Regions from separate parts of the Thermosinus carboxydivorans Nor1 genome, predicted to be linked through region 2. Evidence: predicted binding sites of a transcription regulator. Region 2 holds the regulator's gene; the other holds the start of a gene.
What was found. The regulator HrcA, encoded in region 2, represses chaperone genes, less so after heat shock. The targets are predictions, from matches to a motif close to TGTTAGCACTCNNNNNNNNNGAGTGCTAACA.

Region 1: the regulator HrcA is predicted to act here: its motif matches at 2,445-2,475, upstream of TCARDRAFT_RS10555 (glycoside hydrolase family 130 protein).

The regions. Positions count from the first base shown of each region.
Region 1 is NZ_AAWL01000016.1:33,502-37,932, reverse strand. It holds gene TCARDRAFT_RS10560 (glycosyltransferase family 4 protein) at 1-1,174, opposite strand, end outside; gene TCARDRAFT_RS10555 (glycoside hydrolase family 130 protein) at 1,354-2,355, opposite strand; gene TCARDRAFT_RS10550 (enoyl-CoA hydratase-related protein) at 2,824-3,603, opposite strand; gene TCARDRAFT_RS10545 (3-hydroxybutyryl-CoA dehydrogenase) at 3,617-4,431, opposite strand, start outside.
Region 2 is NZ_AAWL01000009.1:37,892-42,322, forward strand. It holds gene lepA (translation elongation factor 4) at 1-888, shown strand, start outside; gene hemW (radical SAM family heme chaperone HemW) at 892-2,034, shown strand; gene hrcA (heat-inducible transcriptional repressor HrcA) at 2,135-3,160, shown strand; gene TCARDRAFT_RS07790 (TCP-1/cpn60 chaperonin family protein) at 3,204-4,431, shown strand, end outside.

The DNA.
Region 1 (4,431 bases), on a different contig from region 2:
AGCCCACCTCAGCCCTCGTTCTTCCTTGCTGCATAACGTTTATAAATAATTTTACATACTGCGTGGCAACGTTCCCCCATGTCATTGTCCGACCCAACAGCAAAGTCCGTTTTTCCATCTCCTGCTTTTTGTCAGGGTTGGCAATCACATATTTAATACATTTCGCCAGGGAGTCGGCATCCCGGAAGTCGGCAAGCAGCCCCCTCCCTCCGCCAAGCATTTCCTTGGCATAACTGTACGGCGTAGACACCACTACCCGACCATAACCTACGGCATAGGCGAGCGTGCCGCTCACCGCCTGGTCTTTGCCCAGGTATGGCGTCAGGTATATGTCAGACAGCTGCAGATAGTAAATTATTTCTTCCTTGGTAAGATATTTGTCCACGAACTTGACATGTTCCTCAATCCCCAGGCGTTTAACCATTTCCGTCAGCTGCTGACGATATTGTTCACCCGATTGTTGTTTGACACAGGGATGAGTTTTGCCCAGGATGAGATAAATTACATTTTTGTAGTCCTGAACGACTTTGGCAATTGCTTCGATGCCGTATTCCAGTCCCTTGCCCGGACTGATCAAGCCGAATGTACTGATGACATGGTGATCTTTGTAACCATGTTTTTCTTTGAGTTTTTCGCGCGGTTCCATATTGCGAAAAGGAACGCCATGGTGGATAACCTCGACTTTGCCGCGATCGATGCCGTAAATATTTTCCAGTATCTCCAGCGTGTTCCTTGCCATGGTAACCAGTCGCGTGCTCTTTTGCCCAAGCACCCGCAAGATGGCTAGCTGCTTTTCCGATGGGTTAGGCAATACGGTGTGTAAGGTGGTAATGACCGGCACTTGCAAGTTTTCAACCAAATCCAGAATGTATTCGCCGCACTCGCCGCCGAAAATGCCGTACTCATGTTCAATAATCACCAGCTCGATATCCGATGCGTTAATCTTGCGGGCAGTTTCCAAGTAGCTGGTGCGGTCGTGCTGCCTAATTTCCATAACTACCTTGTCATCATAATAATAATCCGAGTTGTTTACCGCAATTACCACCGGTTTGATGAGCGGCACAACTGTAGCCATCGCGTTCACAAGGTCCTGCGTAAAGGTTGCCAGGCCGCACTCCCGCGGCGGATAAGTACTTAAAAAGGCAATTTTTCTCATTCTGTTCAGCGCAGTCATCTCCATCCACCTCCAAACACAATCATTTTTAAGCATTTTTTATTTACTAGTGCAAAAAAATCTCTGCCGCCATCTATACAACACCGCACAAAGGGCATTGTAGGTGATACGCGGCAGAGAAGCTGGGTTACGACTAGCCTCAGCGGCACTGCATACGCCAAATACGTGCCATCCGTTTTTTATATCAGGTTGTCTTCTTCTTTCGGTTCGGGACATCGTTTTATGTATTCAAGCAGATCGCTTAGTGAAGCAGTTGCCAAAGCAATGCACGTATCTGCAGCACCATAGTACATCTTGATTTGGCCCGTCGTTTCGTCCAATATCCAGCCGCAGGGGAATACGACGTCATCGACGTCCCCTTCCCGCTCATAGGGTTCTGACGGACCAAACACCCATTCATCGCTCCTGCGGAGTACGTGTAAAGGGTTTTCCAGATCAAGCAGTGCAAGTCCCAGCCGGTAAATTGCTCCTGCCGCTGTCTGTCTCACACCGTGATAAAGGATAAGCCACCCTTCCGGAGTTTCGAGCGGTGGCGGGGAAAGGCCAATTTTATTGCTATCCCACCATCCGCCGCGGCGGGCATTAATCAGCATTTGGTGGTCGCCCCAATATTTCAAATCATCAGACCACGATACCCAGATGTGTGCCCCCGGACCATAGTTGGCCGAAACAGGCCGGTGAACGAGCAGCCATTTGCCGTTGAACCGCCGCGGAAAAAGCGCAGCATCTTTGTCATCAGGCGGCATAATGGGGCCAAGCCGTTCAAAGTTAACAAAATCTTTAGTCAACGCCAAAGATACCAACGGACCGCCCCGGGAATAGGCCGTATACGTGACGGCCCATTTGCCTAATTCTTCAATCCAGGTTATGCGGGGATCCTCAATCCCCCAGATTTCTTCCGGATAACGTTCCGGGTCGGGTTCAAAAGTGGGAACAGGGTCGATCTGCCAATTTGTTACCCCATCTTCACTGATCGCTTTCGTTAAGTGGGAAAAACCCCGCCGGTCTTCAACCCGCGCCAACAGCAGCACTTTGCCGTTAAACATGGTTGCCGCAGGGTTAAACACCGTATTGGCAGCATAGGGCCAATCGTGGGCGGTCAATATGGGGTTGTCAGGATGCCGTTTAAACAGTTCTCGGTAAGTATTATCGTGATTTCGCAATTTACTTTGAAAAGACATAATAAAACCTCCTAACCAATTAATAATGTCGCTTGATAGGCCACATTAAAAATCAGCTGGAGTGTTTAACAGGGCAATAAGCAGAAACGTGTTAGCACTCATTATAGTCGAGTGCTAACACGTTTTATTTTATAGAATTTTGCACTGCTCGTCAAGATGTTTCGGCAATTTACCGTGTCAATCTTTTATAGGGTCCCACGACTAAATACGTGTAATAATTTGGTAGTATAACTTACTTGAATTTTAAAAATAACGGAATACTTTTTGCTATAGTCAGTAATGCACGGAGTACGAATGGAGCAGTACCTTGCTTGTTAGATCTTTGCTAGCGTCCATGCTAGCTAATCCGCGATACGGCCTAGAAATTACCACTGCTTAATAACCATCGATGTCTATTGCTGCTATTAGAAAGCAACAATTGTTTCCCCTGTTTTGCTCGGGAAAACGCAACTCTCATCAACTCCCATGCTATTGACCACTAAATACAGGTTTTCTTTTTTCTAGGAAGGCCCGCATTCCTTCCTTCTGGTCGGCTGTAGTAAAACACATGCCAAAAATTTCAGACTCAAACATATAGCCCGATTCTGAATCCATCTCGACACCTTTATTAATGGCTAGTTTTGCTTGGCTAACCGCCAGCGGAGCCTTAGCTATCATCTTATTGGCTAGCGCCTTGGCAGCTACCATTAATTCATCGGCGGAAACAACCCTATCTACCAAGCCGATGCGCAAAGCTTCTTGGGCGTCAATAATATCCCCACTAAAAATAAGTAGTTTAGCTTGTCCCTTTCCCACCAACCTAGTGAGTCGCTGGGTGCCACCAAAGCCTGGAATTATGCCTAGATTGACTTCCGGTTGGCCAAACTTAGCTTTCTCAGATGCTAAGCGGATATCGCACGCCATAGCCAGTTCACAGCCGCCTCCCAAAGCGTAGCCGTTAACGGCGGCGATAACTGGGCGGGGAAAGTTTTCAATGCGGGAGAAGACTTGCTGCCCCAATCGAGCCCATTCTTTGGCCTGCATGGCGCCCATATCGGCCATTTCGCTGATGTCCGCTCCAGCCACAAAAGCCTTCTCGCCGCTCCCCGTTATTATCAGTGCCCCTACACTCTGGTCATCCTCCAAGGACCGAATGATGCGGTCAAGCTCCAGCATTGTAGCCAGATTGAGGGCATTCATCTCTTTGGGACGGTTCACAATAATAACGGCTATTGCGCCATCTCTTTCCACCACGATATTGTCAGGCATCACCCTATCCTCCTTACTTTATCGAGTAATCATAGAAACCACGGCCGGATTTGCGGCCCAACCAGCCAGCATCGACGTATTTACGAAGTAGCGGACATGGGCGGTACTTGGGATCTCCGTATCCCTTGTAAAGCACCTCCATAACATACAAAATAGTATCGAGGCCTATCAGGTCGGCGAGGGCAAGTGGCCCCATCGGATGATTAAAGCCCAGTTTAGCCACGTTGTCAATATCCTCGACACTAGCCACCCCCTCCATGAGGGCATAAATCGCTTCATTGATCATTGGCACCATGATCCGATTGCCACAAAAGCCTGGAAAATCCGCTACTTTGACTGGAGTTTTCTTCAAGGTAAGAGCCAACTCCCGCGTTGTTTCATAAGTCTCCAACGAAGTCGCAAGACCCATGATAACCTCAACTAGCTGCATTACCGGCACCGGGTTGAAAAAGTGCATGCCAATCACTTGGTCCGGCCGTTTGGTTACTGCGGCAATCTGGGTAATTGGTAATGAAGAGGTATTGCTGGCAAGGATAGTGTGAGCCGGGCAGGTATCATCAAGAATAGTAAATATTTCTTTCTTGACATTAAAGTTTTCCGTAACCGCTTCTACGGCAAAATCGACGGCAACTGCGGCGGCGGCCAAATCCAGCTCACCTCTTATCCGCCCCAACGTTGCCTGCCGGTCTTCTTCCGTCAGTTTGCCCTTTTCCACCAGCCTAACCAGGTTCTTATCGATAGTCTTAAGGCTGCGGTCAATAAATTCTTGTTTGATATCGTGAATTACCACTTCCAAGCCGGCAGCAGCGGCGACTTGGGCAATACCAC
Region 2 (4,431 bases):
GTCGACAGTTCCGATTACGACGCTTTGCGCGACGCGCTGGAAAAACTCAAACTGAATGATGCCTCGCTTGTCTTTGAACCCGAAACTTCCGTTGCGTTGGGATTTGGTTTCCGCTGCGGCTTTTTGGGTCTATTGCATATGGACGTCATTCAAGAGCGCCTCGAGCGCGAGTATAACTTGACGCTGATAACTACGGCGCCGAACGTAATTTACAAAGTATACAAGACAAACGGGGAAATTTTGGATATCGACAATCCTGCACGGCTGCCTACGCCTCAGGAAATCGACCATATTGAAGAGCCGTATGTTCGTGCCAGTATCATCGTGCCTAATGACTATGTAGGGGCGGTTATGGAGCTGTCGCAGGAAAAACGCGGCGAGTTTAAAGATATGCGGTATCTTGATATGACGCGCGTAATGTTGACTTATGAACTGCCGCTTAGCGAAATTATTTATGACTATTTTGATCGTCTCAAGTCAGCTACCCGGGGTTACGCATCGCTTGATTACGAACTCATCGGCTATCGCGCGTCCAACCTTGTCAAGTTGGATATCCTGCTCAACGGCGATCCTGTGGACGCCCTGAGCGTAATTGTCCATCGCGACCGGGCCCAAGCACGCGGGCGGCAGCTGGTAGAAAAACTGAAAGAAATCATTCCGCGGCAAATGTTCGAAATTCCTATCCAGGCGGCGATTGGCAATAAAGTCATTGCTCGCGAAACAGTCCGCGCTCTCCGCAAGGACGTGCTTGCCAAATGCTATGGTGGTGACATAACGCGTAAGCGGAAACTGCTGGAAAAACAAAAAGAAGGCAAAAAGCGCATGAAGCAGGTTGGTAGCGTAGAAGTGCCGCAGGAAGCCTTTATGGCGATTTTGAAAATGGATTGACCCATGAAACTCGGGCTTTACATTCATATTCCTTTCTGCCGGCAAAAGTGTTTGTATTGTGACTTCCCTTCTCATGACAACCTAGCTCACCTGTACCAGGACTATATTGACGCTTTGTGCCGGGAAATTGCCGAGCAGGGAAGGCGTTTTGCCGGTTGGGTTGTTGATACCGTCTATATTGGTGGCGGCACCCCTACTGTGCTGCCGAGTGAACTCTTAGGCCGGGTGTTTGCCAGCCTTGCTGCCGCGTTTTCGCTGGAACCGGCTGTTGAAATTACGGTAGAAGCTAATCCGGGCACGATAGATTTGCCGCTTTTAAAGGCCCTGCGGGCTTGGGGGGTAAATCGCCTGAGTTTCGGTGTTCAGACGTTTGTTCCGCATCTTTTGCCCCTGCTCGGGCGCGTTCATACGGCCGAACAGGGGATTGAGGCTGTTGAATTGGCGCGAGCGGCTGGTTTTGACAACATCAACCTTGATTTAATGTATGGCCTGCCCGAGCAGCGCCAGGCGGACGTGGCGGACAGTCTAAGCAGGGCTACAGAACTTGGGGTGCCACACCTTTCGGTGTACGGCCTGAAAGTGGAGGAGGGCACCCCTTTCGCTGTTAGCCATGCTGCCGGTAAGCTTGCTCTGCCTGATGAAACAGAAGAAGAAGCAATGTACGACTTGGTAACTGCTTTTTTACGGCAAGCGGGCTACCGCCGGTATGAAATTTCCAACTATTGTCTGAGCGGCTACGAATGCCGCCATAATCTCAAATATTGGCACTATCAGCCTTTCTTGGGGTTAGGCGCCGCTGCTTATTCTTTCGTAGACGGAGTGCGCTGGGCTAATACTCCCCAAGTGACAGAATATATCCAGGCGCAGCGACAGGGCGCTTTGGCCGTCCACGACCGCGAAGTATTGGACAGACAAACGCAGATTACCGAATTTATTTTTCTGGCCCTGCGCACTGCCGCTGGGCTTGATAGCGGAATATTCCAAGAACGTTTTGGTATCTCTTTTTGGGACGCGTACCGCGCCACGATTGACACCCTCTCGCAGCGCGGGCTGGTAGAGCGGTGCGGCAACAGGCTGCGCCTCACCGACTTAGGGATGAAATTTGGCAATATTGTTTTTGCGTCCTTTTTGCCGGACAAGGCTTGAAATTACACGATTATCTTGACAGCGGCAGGTCACGGTGGTATGTTTTAATTAGGCATTAGCACTCTAATCGAACGAGTGCTAACAACAGGAGGTGTAAGGGGTGGACGAGAGAAAGCGGAAAATTCTTCAGGCCATTATTGATGATTATATTTCTACCGCGGAGCCAGTGGGGTCGCGCACAATTGCTCGCAAATACAACTTGGGGGTTAGTCCGGCTACTATTCGCAATGAAATGGCCGATTTAGAATTATTAGGTTATCTCGAACAACCCCACACTTCTGCCGGCCGCATACCTTCGGCCAAAGGCTATCGCTTTTATGTTGATTGTTTGCTGGCGCCGCAACCTCTTTCTGAAAAAGAAATTGCCCTGATTGAACGCTGGTATCAAACCAAGGTGCGACGGCTGGAAGAGGTCTTTCAGGAAACGGCAAAAATTCTGTCGCGCATCACCCGCAACATTTCCCTGGTACTTGCGCCGCAGCTTTCACAATGTGCTTTCAAATATATGCAGTTTTTACCACTGGATGAACGGCGCGCCATCCTTGTTGTTGTTTCCGATACCGGTTTTGTAGAAAATAAAATTATTGAAATCCCTGAGGGTATCGGTTTTCAAGAGCTGCAGAAAATTGCCGGCGCCATCAACGAGCGCCTGGCCGGTCTGGCTTTTGACCGGATAAAATCTTCCCTTTTGCGGGAAATTAAGCACGATATTATACCCAACCGCGCTCTTTTTGAAACAGCGTTAGAATTTATTAAGGATGCGCTGGCGGTAGAAAGAAAAGACCGGGTGTATACGGGCGGAACGACCCAGGTTTTGGACCAGCCGGAATTCCGCGATGTGGATAAGGTCAGAGGTTTGCTGGCCATGCTGGAAGAAGAGCAGCTCCTGGTCGATATCCTGCATATGCGGGAAAGCGACGGGGTGGTTGTCACTATCGGCGGGGAAAACAAATATACCGGCATTCATGACTGCAGCATGGTGCAAGCTACCTATCGCGTCGACGGGCAGGTAGTTGGCACAGTGGCTGTTTTGGGTCCTACCCGCATGGAATATGGCCGAATAATGTCGGTGCTGGAATTCATGCACCGGCATTTGGGGCAAATCTTGAAAAAATACGGAATTTAGGGCGGCATAAATGCCGCCCGTACCTATGGGAGGAATGGGCTAGATGAATCTTAAGCAAGCTGGCAGCGGCGCAGAAGTAGATGAACGTCTCGCGGCGCTGCTTACCAATGCCAACGCAGTACGCGCCATTACGGCGGCCGTTGAGGGAACCATCGGCCCGAAAGGGCTCGATACCATGCTCGTGGACCGTTTTGGCGAAGTCATTATTACCAATGATGGAGTAACCATTTTAGATAAAATGGATGTAAACCATCCTGCCGCCAAGATGCTGATTAATATTGCTAAAGCTCAGCAGGCCGAGGTGGGGGATGGGACAACGACGGCTACCATCATGGCCGGCGGGCTTGTTGCCGAAGGTGTCAACCAGGTATTGCGGGGTGTGCCGGTGGCCCGGGTCATTGAAGGGGTTCGTTATGGCGTCGCCCGAGCGATTGAGGAAATAAAGCGGCGAGGTCGCAAGGTAACCGATTTAAACGATCCTGTTTTACGGAATATCGCGATGATTGCCGGCCGGGAGCATGCGGATATTGCCGACCTGGTGGTAGCTGCGGCACGCCTTATTGGGGCGGAAAAATTATGCGAACCCAACTTTAAACTTTCGGATATTATCACGGCCGAAGAAGGCGCCGAAAATGAAGTATTCATGGGTGTCATTGTTGATAAAGAGCGCATGAACAAAGAAATGCCGGAAGAGCTTACGGATGTGAAGGTGCTGGTCATTGACGATGCGCTCGAGCCCGAGGAAATCGGCGATGAAGCTCTTAGCACCGAGTCAGGGTTTAAACGGTACATAGAGCTTCAAGATGAGTTCAAGCGCAATGTGCGTAAAATCGTTGAACTCGGGGTCAGGCTCGTCCTTGTTGACCGGGGCGTCCATGATGACGCCGACGAAATTCTGACCGATGCCGGCGTGATGGTAATCCAGCGCGTCCCAGCCAAAGATTTGCGGCGAGCGGCTGAGCACACCGGGGCGCGGATGATGAAACGCACCGGTCTGAAGAAAGACCTGGCTGATATTGAGAAATATCTTGGTTATGCTGAACGCGTCTACGAAGACGAGAAGCTTGAACATGTCCGTATTCTTGGCGGCCAAGGCAAGCCGATGGCCACCATTTTAGTAGGGGCGGCCACGGAAGAAGTAGTTGGTGAGCGCGAGCGCATCGCGAAAGATGCCGCGTCCAGTGTTCAGGCGGCAATCAAGGGCGGCTACGTTCCCGGCGGCGGCGCCTGCGAAATCGCCATTGCTCGGGCGGTGGAAAAAGCGCGGGAGG